One region of the Ruegeria sp. CJ2 genome, then DNA from elsewhere that is predicted to be linked to it. Evidence: riboswitches for the same ligand, from Rfam matches in the RefSeq annotation. Region 1 holds a riboswitch; each other region holds the start of a gene.
The links. Region 1 has a riboswitch for cobalamin ahead of ACR0MS_RS13045 (DUF1636 family protein). Riboswitches for the same ligand answer to the same signal wherever they lie in the genome.
Positions count from the first base shown of each region.

Region 1 (5,025 bases):
ATGCATCGGCGATCGAGATCGCACCTGAGGCGGGGAAATCGAACGCATCCTCAAAATACTGATAGGCATCGTGGAATACGATGAAGCTGCCTCCTCGGACCGGTTCCAGCGTCTCGGAGACCTCAGCAGACAATGCTGCCATTTCTTCGCGCGCCGCCGCAGCGTTTGCGAAATACGAACCGGCGTTATCCGGGTCAGCCGCAGACAGTTGAGCGGCGATCACGTTCAACCAGGTATTTGCGTTTTCAGGCGACAGCCACGCGTGCGGGTCATGTTCCCCGTGTGCGTGATCATCATGGTCGTCATGCCCGTCGTGATCTGCGTGGTCGTCATGATCATCATGCGCATGTTCGTCGTCATGGTCATCGTGATCATGTTCACCGTCATAATCATGGTCGTCGTGGTCCTTGTCTTCGGCGTGTTCGTCATGCCCGTGGTCATCCCCGTGGTCCCCGTGATCCTCATGATCATGGGCCTCGAACAAGGCGCTTTCACGGAAGTCCAGAAGAACCGTCCCATCCGTTTCCAACAGGGTCGTGACGGTAGCGCCGTCAGCAAGGGTTTCGACGGCACCTTCCATCCACGGTGTCAGATCATCGCCCATCCAAAAAACCAGATCTGCATCTTGCAGTGCAGCGGCTTCTGAGGGGCGCAGGTTGTATTCATGCGGCGATGCCCCAGGAGCAATGATCAGGTCCGGCGTTCCGACACCTTGCATTACCCGCGCAACAAGCGAGTGAACCGGCGCGATATCGACCGCAACATTGGGGACATCGGCCATGGCCGTCCCGCCCATGAATGCAGCGGTAAGAGTTAGTGGAACAAGCTTTCTGGACATCAGGCCCTCGATGTGATTTTATAACATTGCGAGCGATATACATGATATGGAATAACATGACAAGTGATACGCAACCCGCAATGACCGAGGATACGGCCCCGGTTGGGTTCCAAAAGCATGACCACAAGACTTGTGTCGAAACCGGGCTCTCGGCAGCGGAAAACCGATGCAAAGAAGAAGGCCTGCGTCTGACACCCGTCCGTCGCAAGGTTTTGGAGATGTTGTTGCAAGAACATCGGGCGCTGGGCGCTTACACGATTCTCGACCGCTTGCGCGAAGAAGGCTTTGGGTCGCAGCCACCGGTGGCCTATCGCGCGCTCGACTTTCTTGTCCAGAACGGGTTCGTGCACAAGATCGAGCGACTGAATGCGTTTGTTGCCTGTTCCCACCCGGGGGCCTCTCATTCGCCAGCTTTTATGATCTGCCGAAAATGCGACGCCGTGGCCGAGGCGCAATCCACGCCGGCCAAAGGCGTTCTCGGGGCAGCGGCGCGTGCGGCGGGTTTCGAAATCGAACGAACGGTTGTAGAAGCCGAGGGGCTTTGCCCCGACTGCACCGAAAAGGCGTAGAAATGACCCTGATCACTGTTGAAAAACTTAGCGTACGGTATGGTGCGAATACCGTTCTGCACAATGTGGATATGGCGATCGAAGCCGGTGAGATTGTCACCATCGTTGGCCCGAACGGTTCAGGTAAGACCAGTCTGCTCAGGGCCATTATCGGCGCGACCAATCCCTCTGCTGGCAAGGTTTCCCTGAAGCCGGGGCTGAAAATTGGCTATGTGCCACAGAAACTGCATGTCGATCCGACATTGCCGATCTCGGTGTCACGGTTCATGCGCCTGACTCACCGCGTTTCGCAAGGTGACTGCGCCAAAGCGCTGGAAGCGGCAGGGGTCCCGGATCTGTTAAAGCGCCAAATGTCACAGTTGTCAGGGGGGCAGTTCCAGCGCGTGCTGCTGGCACGGGCTCTGATCAATCGTCCTGACATCCTTTTGCTGGATGAAGCCACGCAAGGTCTCGACCAGCGGGGCTCGGCCAGTTTTTACCAGCAGATCGAGTCGGTGAGACGGGAAAGCGGTTGCGCCATTCTGATGATCAGCCACGAGTTGCACGTTGTTATGAGCGCATCGGACAGGGTGATCTGCCTCAACGGTCATGTCTGCTGCGAGGGGTCGCCTGCCGTTGTTGCGTCGGCACCGGAATACCGCGCCTTGTTCGGAACCGGAACGGGCGGCGCACTTGCCCTTTATCGTCACGAACATGATCACCACCACGACCACTCTCACGAAGCGGCAGAATAATGCTTGATGATTTTATGACGCGGGCAACGCTCGCCGGTATTGGCGTGGCCTTTGCAGCCGCCCCCCTTGGGTGTTTTGTGGTCTGGCGGCGCATGGCGTATTTCGGGGATGCAACGGCGCATGCCGCGATCCTTGGGGTTGCCCTGTCTCTGGCGTTCCAGATGTCAATCTTTCTGGGCGCGCTGGTTGTTGCGCTTATTATGGCGCTGGCCGTCACCATGCTGTCTGGTCGCGGATATGCCATGGATACGCTTCTGGGTGTCATGGCGCATTCGTCGCTTGCCTTTGGCCTTGTCGCCGTGTCGTTTTTGTCCGGCATTCGCATCGACCTGATGGCCTATCTTTTTGGTGACATTCTGTCTGTTTCACGCGCCGATCTTGTCGTGATCTGGGGTGGAGCCGCGCTGGTTGTCGCGTTGATCGTATGGCGCTGGTCGCAACTGCTGACGGCTACGCTGAACGAGGAATTGGCCTACGCCACCGGGTTCGACCCCAAGCGCGAACAGTTGATCCTGACTTTGTCTTTGGCCGTTACGGTTGCCGTCGCGATCAAGGTGGTCGGCGTGTTGCTCATCGCTGCGATGCTGATCATCCCAGCAGCGGCCGCACGCAGCCTTGCGCGATCCCCGGAAACGATGGCGTTGATTGCAGCGGCAATTGGGGCTTTCTCGGCTGTTGCGGGACTGCGAGCAGCTTATGTGTTCGACACACCGGCGGGCCCTTCGATCGTCTGCGTGGCTGCAGTGTTGTTTGCCGGTTTCAGTCTTTTCGGTTGGAGGTCGCGAAGCGGGGTGTAATACCGCAAAGCTTTGGACTTATCTTGCCGGGCATTGCGTGTTTCGAAAACTGAGTGGCCCCCACAACAATGTCGTTGACCTGACATGTGATCTGGGGCACTCGTTCGGATGATGGTTCCCGATGGTGCGCCCAAGGGATGAAAAGGGAATACGGTGCGGCTGCCTTTTGGCGCCCAGTCCGTGACTGCCCCCGCAACTGTAAGCGGTGAGCGACGCCTACGACCCACTGGCCCAAGTGCCGGGAAGGATGGCCAAGCATTGACCCGCAAGTCAGGAGACCTGCCATCAAGTGTTAACCAACCCGGGGCGGGGCGTCCTGGAAGGAGGCTTTGATGACACGAAGACATCGTGTTTACATTTCCGGCACCTTCCGCCCGCGCTTTGAAGCAGGCGGAGGAAACTGTGCCATCAACGCCTGACCATTTTCTTCTGATCTGCAAAACGTGCAAAGGCGAAGCCCGCGCGCAGGACTTGTCGGACGCCTTGTCAGACTGTTTGCCCGATGGTTTTGCTATTCGCACCGTCGATTGCATGGCCGGATGCGCGCGGCCTGTGACTGTCGGGTTCCAGGCAATCGACAAAGCGCAGTATCTATTTGGCGATATTCAGGACGCGCAGGATATTCAGGCGCTGATTGACTTTGCCCGCCAATACAAAGACAGCGCGGATGGCTGGACCAATGCAACCGAGCGTCCTGAACCACTGTTTACAAAAACACTGTCTCGTATGCCCCGCCTTGAAAAAGGGGGGTGCTTGTGACCAACCCGGCTATTTTGGCGGTGCGCGATCTGACGCATCAGGTACTCAGCGGCGATGTCCTGTTGCAGGAGGTCTCTTTCACCCTATGCGAAGGAGCGATCCTTGCCATTGCCGGGCCCAACGGGGCGGGCAAGACAACATTGTTGAACCTGTTATGCGGTGCACACGACGTCGGCCAAGGTGATGTTCTGGTCAATGGCCGCAGTCTGAAACGGATGTCCGCCCGAGATCGGGCCCGGACGATTGCCGTGGTCAGCCAGCAGGAGTTTCCTGATGGCAGGCTGCTGCTGCGGGATTATGTGGCGCTGGGCCAGATCCCGATCCGCGCCGACCGATCCGCGGATGAACACGCTGCGGATCTGGTCAGAATCCTGAACCTCACCGGGCTCAGTGCTTTGGCCGACAAAAAGATGGCCGTTCTGTCCGGGGGGGAACGTCAACGTGCGCATATCGCTCGCGCTCTGGCTCAGAATCCTACGCTTTTGTTTCTGGACGAACCCACCAACCATCTGGACCCGGATACGAAGGGGCGGATGCTGTCGCTGGTCGCCGAGCTGGGCATCACCGTGGTGATGATCCTGCATGATCTGGTGATGATCCCAGAATTTGCCACGCATGTGGCGCTGATGAAAGACACCCGGCTGACCGGTTTTGGGCTGGTGGCTGACGTGCTGACCCCGGACAGGGTCCGCGACACGTTTGGCGTCGATTACCTGTGCTTTCACCACGAAGGCCGCGTGATCCCGGCGCTGGATATCCGAAAAACCTCGATCACATCTTATGAATAGGATTATTTCTGAATGACAAAGCTCTTGTCTCTGGCACTGGCCACTGTTTTGGCAGGTGGTGCCGCCGCGCACGAAGTCACGGTAGATAACTGCGGTGCGCCTCTGGTGTTTGACACCCAGCCCGAGCGTCTGGTTGTGCATGACATGAACATGACCGACATGGCGTTTGCGCTGGGTCTTCAGGACAAGATCGTTGGTCTGACCGGCATCACCGGCTGGTACAAGACCAGCCCCGAGTTTGAGACGCTGCGCGGTGGCATCCCCGAGCTGGCGCCGAAATACCCAACTGTTGAAAATCTGGTCGCGGTAGAGCCGGACCTGTTCTTTGCCGGTTGGTATTATGGGATGAAACCCGGTGGCGACGTGACCCCCGACACGCTGGAACCCTTTGGTATCAAGACAATGATCCTGACGGAAAGTTGCGTGCATCTGGACAAGGATCGCCCCGAGGCCAGCATGGACCTGCTGTTTGACGACGTTCTGCGTCTGGGCACCGTCATGCATGTCGAAGACAAGGCCGAGGCTCTGGTTTCCGGCTGG
Region 1 covers NZ_JBQFQF010000008.1:88,601-93,625, forward strand. The annotation lists gene ACR0MS_RS13025 (zinc ABC transporter substrate-binding protein) at 1-838, opposite strand, end outside; gene ACR0MS_RS13030 (transcriptional repressor) at 895-1,407, shown strand; gene ACR0MS_RS13035 (ATP-binding cassette domain-containing protein) at 1,410-2,141, shown strand; gene ACR0MS_RS13040 (iron chelate uptake ABC transporter family permease subunit) at 2,141-2,938, shown strand; cobalamin riboswitch at 3,034-3,239, shown strand; gene ACR0MS_RS13045 (DUF1636 family protein) at 3,341-3,697, shown strand; gene ACR0MS_RS13050 (ABC transporter ATP-binding protein) at 3,694-4,485, shown strand; gene ACR0MS_RS13055 (ABC transporter substrate-binding protein) at 4,498-5,025, shown strand, end outside.

Region 2 (5,025 bases), on a different contig from region 1:
CACTATCGCGCTCGAACAAAACACAAGTCAGTCTTACCGAAATATTCCTTTTAATTTAGGTGCTTATCAAACAAATTGGATTTGAAAGCACGCGCACATCAGCTTTCGTTCGAGATTCACCCCGCTTCCTGGCTAAGCTACATAGCGCATAAGCCAGGCAACTATCTAAATTACCGCCCCTGAGGGACAACCTCGTATCCAGGCTCTTCGGGTTCATCATCTTCCATCTCGGGCGGAAACCCGGACGCTCTGATATCCAACCCAGTCGCGTCCTCCAAACGCCGGATGATGTTCGGTGAAAGCTCCCGCTCTCCGTACCGCGCTATTGCGTCGTCAAAAATCCGGATCATCAGCGGGTTCATTTCAAGCGGAACACCGGCGCGGTCCGCGACCTCCTGAAACAGGCCGATATCCTTCTTTACAAGGTCCATTGTAAACGAAATGTCCCGTGATCCGTTCAGAATGACCTGACTTTCGGTCTCATGAACAAAGGATGTACCCGAGGAGATCTTGATCGCCTCATACGTGGTATTCAGATCCATGCCAGCCGCCTTCGCGGTGACCAATGCCTCGGCGCAGGTGATCAGATTCGCTGTGGCCAGGTAGTTTGTCAGAACCTTGAGCACCGAGGCTGAGCCGAGCTCTCCGGTGTGCAGGATGCGCCGGCCCATTGTCGTCAGAAAAGGCAGGATACGCTCGAAAGTTTCCCGGTCACAGCCCGCAAAGATCGAAATGTTGCCGGTCGCCGCGCGGTGACATCCGCCCGAAACCGGGCAATCAACCGCTGCGCCCCCTTTCCCAATGACCATTGCGCCAAGGCGCTTTACTTCGGCCTCGTCCGTGGTCGACATCTCCATCCAGATTTTTCCCGGACCGACTTCGGGTAACATTTCCTGCATCACCGCATCCGAGGCCGCCGGGGATGGCAGGCACGTGATCACCGCATCACAAACCCGCATCATTTGGGCAGGGCTTTCTGCGGCCCGCGCACCCTGGGCCACAAACTCGGCAACCAATTCAGTGTTAAGATCATGCACCGTCAGGTCGATACCGTTGCGCAAGAGCGAGCCAGACAGCTTGCCACCGACATTCCCCAGCCCAATGAAACCAACCTTCATTTTCGAATCCTCCCGACTGTATGGCGCCGAGTATTCATGGCGCTGTACAAACTCTGAAATGAATAATAACGGTAGTTTTGGTCAAAAATCTTTGGTGATAAATGGATCGCGTTCCCAACCCTGTATGGCTGCGCAGTTTCGAAGTCGCAGCGCGGCACCTGAATTTCACAACAACCGCGCAAGAGCTTGGCCTGACACAAACAGCCGTATCTTTGCACATCCGGTCGCTTGAAGCGGAACTCGGGCAACAACTGTTCACCAGAAAGGCGCGGAAACTGGAGCTGACCGAGTTGGGACAGTCCTATTCCCTGACTGTCCGCCGCGCGCTTGCGGATATTGCGCTGTCCACCAACAGCTTGTTTGGTCCGACCTCGGGTCAGACCCTGACGATCAGGGCCGCGATATCCTCTGCGACCTACTGGATAGCGGCTGAGTTGCCAGAGTTTTGCGCCCTGCATCCCGACATACCCGTCCGCCTTGTGTCTCATATCTGGAACGACACGATGGCGCCCAATGACGTGGATGTCGAAATTCGACTGGGATATGGCGACTGGCCGGATGTGACGTCAGAAAAGCTGACGACAGAAAAGCTTGTGCCGGTGCAGCGTGTGGGCGGGTCAGTACGCTACGCAAAGGATCTGCTGTCGGGCCCTTTGATACATATCCTTGGATACGAAGATAATTGGGCACGCTATTTCGAAGCGCTTGGCCTAGGCCATCCTGACCAGCCTTCCCAGTATTCCGTGGACACCACGGTGGCGGCCCTACAACTTGTGATGGCCCAAGCAGGATATGCAACTATTTTGGAGCGGTTCGCCAGAAACGCCATCGCGCAGGGCGCACCCATCGAAATTGCGGGTCCTGCGATTCCGTTTGCGCAATCTCATTACCTGATCGGAGGGTCGGGGCGCGCGCCACTTTCGGCGGCGGCTGGTCTGTTCCAAGCCTGGTTGCGCGACCGGCTGCGCACAGATGACGCTGATTGACCTCGTCAGGTCGCTTTTTCCGCGATCTTGTTTTCAACGCGGCCACCACGCTTGACAAGCCCCCTGCAGGTGCCGCATGTCCCATGCGTTGGTGTCCTCGACAGAGGATGAAAAGGGAATGTGTCAGCGGATCTTCCGTGAAACACAGCCGCCCCCGCGACCGTGACCGGAGAGGGTGCCCAAAGCCACTGGCCAGAAGGTCGGGAAGGCGGGACATCCGACAGGGCTATGCCCCGATATCCGCAAGCCGGGAGACCTGCCAGCGCCCGAAGATGTAACCGGACGGGGTGTTCCGGTGTCGGGTCCATGTCGCAACGCGTGGCCCGCATGAGACCCCGTCCCCCACAAAGAGGATTTGGGGGGATGAGAGACGTGACCGATACTGCACCAGTCGAGCTGCTGGTCTGCACCACCTGTCGCCGAGGACTGCCCGTCGAGGACGACGCGCAGCGGCCGGGCGCATTGCTGCACAAAGCCCTTGAACAGGCCGATCTGCCAGAAGGCGTGACCCTGAAAGCGGTGGAGTGCCTGTCGAATTGCGATCAGGGCTGTTCGATCGTTCTGCGCGGTGGGCCCGAACGCTGGACGTTCGTTTATGAGCACCTCAATGAAAGCGAACATGTCGACACCATTGTCGATGGTGCGACCAAGTACCTTGCGACCGAAGACGGCTTGGTCAAATGGCGCGAGCGCCCCGAACATTTCCGCAAAAACTGTGCGGCCCGCATTCCCCCGATTGGAGCCCTGAAATGAGCAATCTCGAGAAACTCCCTGTCACTGTGATCACCGGCTTTCTGGGCTCGGGCAAGACCACGCTGGTGCGCCACCTGATGCAGAACCCGCAGGGCAAGCGTCTGGCCGTCGTGGTCAATGAGTTCGGCGATGTCGGCGTGGATGGCGACATCCTGAAATCCTGCGCCATTCCCGATTGTCCTGCCGAGAATATCATGGAACTGGCGAACGGCTGCATCTGCTGCACCGTGGCCGATGACTTCATCCCCACGATCGAGGCGCTGATGGCGCTGGAGCCGCGTCCAGACCACATCCTGATCGAAACCTCGGGTCTGGCGTTGCCGAAGCCGCTGCTGAAAGCCTTCGACTGGCCCGATATCCGCTCGAAAATCACCGTGGACGGCGTGATCGCGCTGGCCGATGCCGAGGCCGTGGCCGCCGGTCGCTTTGCCCCCAATGTCGAGGCGGTGGATGCACAGCGCATGGCCGACGATTCGATCGACCACGAAACGCCCCTGTCCGAGGTGTTCGAGGATCAGATTTCCTGCGCAGACATCATCCTGCTGACCAAGCCCGATCTGGCCGGTCCCGAGGGCGTGGCCAAAGCGAAAGAGGTCATCGCCGCCGAAGCCCCTCGCCCTTTGCCCGTGGTCGAGGTCGCCGAAGGCGTGGTGGACGTGCGCGTCGTGCTGGGCCTTGAGGCCGCCGCCGAAGATGACATGGACTCGCGTCCGTCGCATCATGATGGTCACCACGATCACGAGCATGACGATTTCGAAAGCATCATCGTCGAGCTGCCCGAGCAGACCGACCCGGCCGATCTGGTCGCGAAAATCGAACGTCTGGCCAAGGAACTGAACATCCTGCGCGTCAAAGGCTATGCCGCCGTTCGAGGCAAACCGATGCGCCTGCTGGTGCAGGCTGTGGGCGCGCGCGTGCGTCATCAGTATGACCGTCCGTGGGAGCCCGGCGAAGAGCGCCGCTCGCGTCTTGTGGTGATCGCCGAGCATGACGACATCAAAGAGGCTGAAATCCGCGAAATCCTGGCGGGTGTGACCGAGGCTGCCGAGTAAGCCATGCACGTCGTCTTCCGCGAAAGCCACGGGCTCGAGGAAACCGAGACCCCAACCGATCTGGGCCAGAGCCCGGCGGATCTGGTGGTGCTGTCCTTTTCGGACAGCGACCTTGGCGCTTTCGCGGCAGGCTGGCATCGTGGCAGCGGCCCCGAGGGGCGCATGCCCACGATGCGGCTGGCCAATCTGACGGCGCTGAAACATCCCCTCTCGGTGGATACCTATGTCGAGCAGACGCTCGAAGGTGCCAAGGGCATCCTGATCCGTCTGATCGGCGGGGTGCCTTACTGGGCCTATGGCCTACAGCAGGTTCTGGCACTAGCGCAGGCCAAAGGGATCGCTCTGGCCGTTCTACCCGCCGACGGGCGCGAGGATACGCGGTTGGATGACTATTCCACCCTTCCCGTCTCGACCCTGCGCCGGTTGGCGCATCTGTGCGACACGGGCGGCGAAGTTGCGGCTCAGGCTGCTTTAGCGCAAATGGCGCTGGCCGCTGGGCTTTATGCCGGGCCGGTAATGGGTGCCAAAACCCTGCCCGAATGCGGCGCGTGGTGCCCGGATCAGGGCGTGATCCCCGTCGAAACGGCGTTCACTGGAGATGCAAAACGCATCCTTGTCACGTTTTATCGCGCCTATCTGACTTCGGCCGATACCGCTCCGGTGGCCGCGCTGATCCGCAGCCTGCGCGCGCGCGGATTTCAGGCCATGGGCGTTTTTGCCCCCTCGCTGAAAGCCCCGGCCGCCGCCGACTGGCTCAGGGAAAACATCGCAGCGCTGACCCCGTCGGCAATTATCAACGCCACCTCGTTTTCAGGCAAAGGCGCATCGGGCACGTCCCCCTTGGACGCAGCGAATGTCCCGGTGTTTCAGGTCGCACTGGCCACCTCGCGCCGCAAAGCCTGGGCCGAGGCGGAACGTGGCCTGTCCCCTGCCGATCTCGCCATGCATGTGGTCCTGCCCGAGGTGGATGGTCGGATTTCGGCAGGCATTGCGTCCTTCAAGGAGCCGGGCAAGCGTGATCCCGATCTCGAATATTCCCGTTTCGCGCACCGGGCCGAAGGTGAGCGGATCGAGGCGATCCTCGACCGCGTCAGCGGCTGGCTGAACCTGCAAGAC
Region 2 covers NZ_JBQFQF010000001.1:336,725-341,749, reverse strand. The annotation lists gene ACR0MS_RS01675 (NAD(P)-dependent oxidoreductase) at 171-1,178, opposite strand; gene ACR0MS_RS01670 (LysR family transcriptional regulator) at 1,220-2,104, shown strand; cobalamin riboswitch at 2,177-2,382, shown strand; gene ACR0MS_RS01665 (DUF1636 family protein) at 2,468-2,857, shown strand; gene cobW (cobalamin biosynthesis protein CobW) at 2,854-3,909, shown strand; gene cobN (cobaltochelatase subunit CobN) at 3,913-5,025, shown strand, end outside.
Region 2: linked by a shared signal. The riboswitch ahead of ACR0MS_RS01665 (DUF1636 family protein) and the one ahead of ACR0MS_RS13045 (DUF1636 family protein) in region 1 are both predicted to bind cobalamin.

Region 3 (5,025 bases), on a different contig from region 1:
TATCGGTTTCGGCAACCTTGGCGGTCACACCTGACGCGGCAAAGAGGATCTCGGCGCTGCTACCATCGTCTGGGATGACATCATCCAGATCGGGCTGATCTGCCTCGGTCTCAATAGGGGCACCAAAGCTTTCCTGATGGTAGTGGTCCATGTCAAAGCCCAGACCGGCAAGCGCATCGCGCACGGCTTGCATGAACGGTTCAGGCCCACAGCAATAGACCTCACGATCCAGGTAATCGGGCGCCATAAGGCCCAACATCAGCTGGTTGAACTGCCCTTGATAGCCGGTCCAGGGGCGGTAGGGGTCGGCCTCTTCGATCACGAATTTCAGGTCCAGACCATCAGTCCGGCTGGCCATTTGCTCCAGCCGTTGCCGAAAGATGATCTCGGACGGGCGTTTGGCGCAGTTGATGAACACGATGTCGAGATCGCGCCCCTCATCCCACATGCAGGTGGTCATCGACATCATCGGGGTAACGCCTGACCCGGCCGAGATAAACAGGTATTTGCGCGCCCGGCTTTCGGCATTGGTGAACAGCCCCGCCGGGCCGATGGCTTTCAGCCGCGCACCGGGTTTCAGGTTGTCCAGCATCCAACGCGTACCAATACTGTCGGGCTGCGCCTTGGCCGTGATGGTGATCGTACGGGGCCGCGAGGGTGAGGACGAGATCGTATAGGTCCGGTGCACCACCCCGCCCGGCTGACCGGGTGCGGGAATTTCCAGCGTCAGGAACTGCCCCGGCTGATAGGCGAACATCGCCCCCGAGGGCGCGCGGAACGTAAAACTGGCCGTATTCGGCATCTCGGGCACGACCGAGACACATTCCAGCATCTCGCCATCTTCCCAGGTGCGGGCCATGGGGCTGAGGTCATTCATGGCGTTACTCCGCGGCGATGGTGTCGGGGCTCAGGCGCGCCGACAGGGTGTTGCAGTACCAATCGACGAATTGCAGCACGCCGGATTCCTGCGTTGGCGAATAGGGGCCGGGCACATAGGCGGGGCTGTTGATGCCCTGCTGGTTGTCCTCGACCACACGACGGTCTTCGTCATTGGTGGCCATCCAGACCTCGGTCAGGCGCTTGAGGTCGTAATCCACGCCTTCAACCGCATCTTTGTGGACCAGCCATTTTGTCGTGACCTCGGATTCGGTCGGGCTGATCGGCGTGACCCGGAACACGATCGAGTGGTCGGGCAAAAAGTGGTTCCAGGTTGTCGGATAGTGGAATTGGAGCAGCGCACCCGCATCGGCAAAAGGCACCCGCCCCAGCCACCGGCGCACGGCGGTCTTGCCATCCATCGTATAGCTTTCGGCACCCTCTTTCAGCGGCATCCGCGCCACGCGGTACTGCCCTTCCGCGCTAAGCTGGAAGTTGGACGGAATCCCGCCCGCCTCGCAACGGTCGAAATGGGCCTGCAGGTGGGCCGGGGTCTCACCCCCTTCGCCAATACCGGTGACGCTGGGATCGTCGGGATAGGTTCGGCACAGCGCCGGGTGGTTACCGCCGCAGTGATAGCATTCGCGGTTGTTTTCCCAGACCAGCTTCCAGTTGCCATTCTCGACGATCGAGCTTTCAAAGGCCATTTTCGCATTGCCCAGATCATGCGGCTCAAGATAGGGACGCGCGACTTCGGCAAAGGTCTCAAAGTCAGGGGCATCCTCTGCCAGACAGATATAGACCAGCCCGGCCAGCTCGCGGCAATGCACGGTCTTTAGCCCATGTTTCGACGGGTCGAAATCCGGCCCCATGTCGCGCGCCCACAAGAGCGAGCCGTCCAACTCATAGGTCCATTGATGATAGGGGCACACCAGCTTGGGCGCATTGCCTTTGGCGGCTTTGCAAATGACCGAGCCGCGATGACGGCAGGTGTTGTGAAAGGCGCGGATCTGACCATCGGCCCCGCGCACGATGATCACGCGATAGGCGCCCACATTATAGGTGACGTAATCGCCCGATTTCACCAGTTCACAGGCGGGAATGGCAAACAACCATTCGCGGTAGTGAATGGCGTCGAGATCGGCCTGAAAAATCGCAGGGTCGGTATAAAACGCCTGCTCCAACGCATGGGTTGGATTTCGTCGCGCCAACAGGCTTTGAATGCTGTTCACTTCTGGCTCTCCTGCCGCACCGTGCGGCATTTCTTGGGCGAATGACACAGGAGAGCCGCCCGGAACCGTGCGAGGATCACGTCCGAAACCAAAGCCCCCCACCGCCACCCGCGGTTTGGCATATCTGCGAGGCTGGTTTCCGGACTCGGAAGGGGCTTGCGCCCGTTTTCGACACCTTCCCGGGATCCTCCTCCCAGTGGTTGATTGCCGAACCTGACCTTCTTTACCGTTGCGGGGGCAGTGCCGGATTTACACCGGCTTCCCAATTCTCCGCAGCCTGAGAATCAGACGGCGGCACCTCTTGCGGGCAAAATATTTCAGCACCGATCTGGCGCTGAAATACTTGCGACCTTTCCAGTTGCAAAACAGACATCCAGACACGCGGGCGAAATCTGATTGCGGCACTTGTATCGCCATCGGTACGGTCGATGGTTCGAAGGTCAAAGCCCGTTCGTTTTCAATATGATATTGGGCTTCAAGCCTTGCCGCGCGTTCAGTCTTTTCTTCGGTGCCCGGCATCTCATCAAAATCTGCACATGTTGGGCAGGGGAACTGCGCAATCACCGCCCAAAACTGGCGGCATGAAACACGCAATCTCAGACATATTTTTATGGTGCGCCTTTGCGACCGCATCCGCAATTCTGGCCGCTCAGCCCCTGCTCTGGCTGGTCCAAAGCTGGGTTAGCCCGGCCTACGACTCTTACGGATATATCTACATTCTGCTGATCGTCGGGCTGAGCGGCCTGAGCCTGATAAGCGGCCCACCGACAAAGCCAGGCACTCAGGTCCCGGTGATCGGCTTGCTGTTGCTCTCCGCACTCATCCGGCTGCTGGGGCAGGTTCTTGCGGTCAATATCCTGAGCGCGCTTGCGCTTGCTCTGGATGTATTTGCGCTGGTTGGTCTGTTGCGGCTGGATCGGCGGCCGTTTGCGCTGTCGCCGTTCTGGATGGCCGTTCTGTTCCTGTTTTCCTTGCCAACGGAAATGGTCCTTCAGCGCACGATCGGATTTCCGCTGCAAATGATCTCGGCAGAGTTGTCCTGCCACATGCTTGGGGTTTTTTATCCGGGCGTTGTCTGTGACGGCGTGCGGATCACCCTGGAGCAAAAGGACATTCTTGTGGACCTGCCCTGTTCCGGGGCTTCGGGTCTTTTGCTGTCCATGGCCTTTGTGGTCACGCAAAACGCCGTCATGCGCCCGCGCTGGCATATCAGCGGCCTCAGCCTGTTGGCCGTGATCGGAAGTGCCGCGCTGGGCAACAGCCTGCGCATTTCCCTGTTGGCGGCGGGTCTTGTGCATGATCTGGATGTGATGGCCGAACCTTGGCACACGCTGATCGGTCTGGTCACACTGGGCCTGACGGTTGCACCCTTTGCCCTATTCTATCGGCCCCGCCCAAAAGGGGCGCGCCGTGCATTTTTGCGGCGACAACCGATGTCCCTGCCCAAGCCCATCAAAGCAATAGTGGGTCTTGCCTGTTTGATCGGCAGTGTCGCCATCGTGTCGCTAAAGGCCGACCCGGTGGATGTGTCGGGCAGTGTTATGGCACCACCATTGCCTGCGCAGATTCACGGTCACGTGGCCCGAAACGTGCCGCTGACCAAGATGGAAGCGGTCTATTTCGAAGCCTATGGCGGACAAGCGCAGAAGGCACAATTTGGTCCCTTGGGATTGAATGTGGTCAGCACCCGCGCACCGCTGCGCCATCTTCATGCACCCGAGATTTGTCTGCGGGGTCTGGGATACACGGTGCGGTTCCTCGGCACCCGTTATGACGGCATCCCCAGCGCCTATTACAAGGCCACCGGACCGGATGGGAACGCCTGGCTGGTGGCGGTTAGCTATGTCTCGCAAGGGGGGCAGGTCACCCCCAGCGTGGGCGAGGCGATCTGGCGCTGGATGAACGGATCCGGCGGCACCTGGAGCAGCGTGCAACGGATCACCCCGTGGACCCTGGACACCCAACTGCGCAGCGCGCTGGACGCCGCGGCGATCGCGGCCCTCGACATTCAAACCATCAAAGGAACGGACATATGATACGCCAGATTGCTATTCTCTTTATCTCATTACCCGCGCTATGGACTGGCTCTGCTTACGCGCAAGAGCAGGACGACATCGCGGGACGGCTGGTTGCAACAGGCAGTGCGGGCCAGTTGGACCTGCCGATGCTGAAATCTGACCTCAAGGTCGATATTCAGGGCGACATGGCGACGGTTCAGGTTCGGCAGGAATTCGTAAACCCTTCGGACCAACCGATGTCGGCGGAATACCTGTTCCCGCTCAACCAGAAGGCTGCGGTTTTTGCGATGCAGATGCAGGTCGGCGACGAGGTGGTCGAGGCACAGATCCAGCGCAAACATGAAGCCGAAGAGACGTTCGAACAGGCCAAACAAGACGGAAAAGCCGCAGCGCTTCTGACCCAGCACAGACCCAATATGTTCACGCAGTCAGTTGCCAACCTGATGCCGGGGCAGCCGATCACGGTGACCCTAAGTTATGTGCAGCCTGTTCCAAAGATAGATGACGCCTATGAGCTGGTCCTGCCGCTGGTCGTTGGGCCGCGCTATCAAGGGGCGCTGAATTCTGACCGGGGGTCGGATACCGCGACGCTGGCCGAGTTTACCGAGGATGCCCCTGCCCCGGAACAGGTGCACGAAATCAACGGCTGGCAGGTGTCTGAATTGCCAGCATATCCACCGGTGTTCGGGCTGACCCTTTCCGACACCATAGACCCTGCCCGCGTCTCGCTGGACCTGAACCTAAGCGCGGCTGTTCCTGTCTCTGCCCTGACAAGCGCCACGCATGACCTGCAGGTCACCCAGTCTGGCGACACGATCAGCGCCGTGTTCCAGGACGGTCGGGTCATCGACAATCGTGACCTTGTTCTACGCTATGAACTGGGCGGCGATCAGACAAGC
Region 3 covers NZ_JBQFQF010000004.1:211,526-216,550, forward strand. The annotation lists gene ACR0MS_RS07660 (FAD-binding oxidoreductase) at 1-877, opposite strand, end outside; gene ACR0MS_RS07665 (aromatic ring-hydroxylating oxygenase subunit alpha) at 882-2,138, opposite strand; cobalamin riboswitch at 2,222-2,425, opposite strand; gene xrtT (exosortase T) at 2,690-4,144, shown strand; gene ACR0MS_RS07675 (VIT and vWA domain-containing protein) at 4,141-5,025, shown strand, end outside.
Region 3: linked by a shared signal. The riboswitch ahead of ACR0MS_RS07665 (aromatic ring-hydroxylating oxygenase subunit alpha) and the one ahead of ACR0MS_RS13045 (DUF1636 family protein) in region 1 are both predicted to bind cobalamin.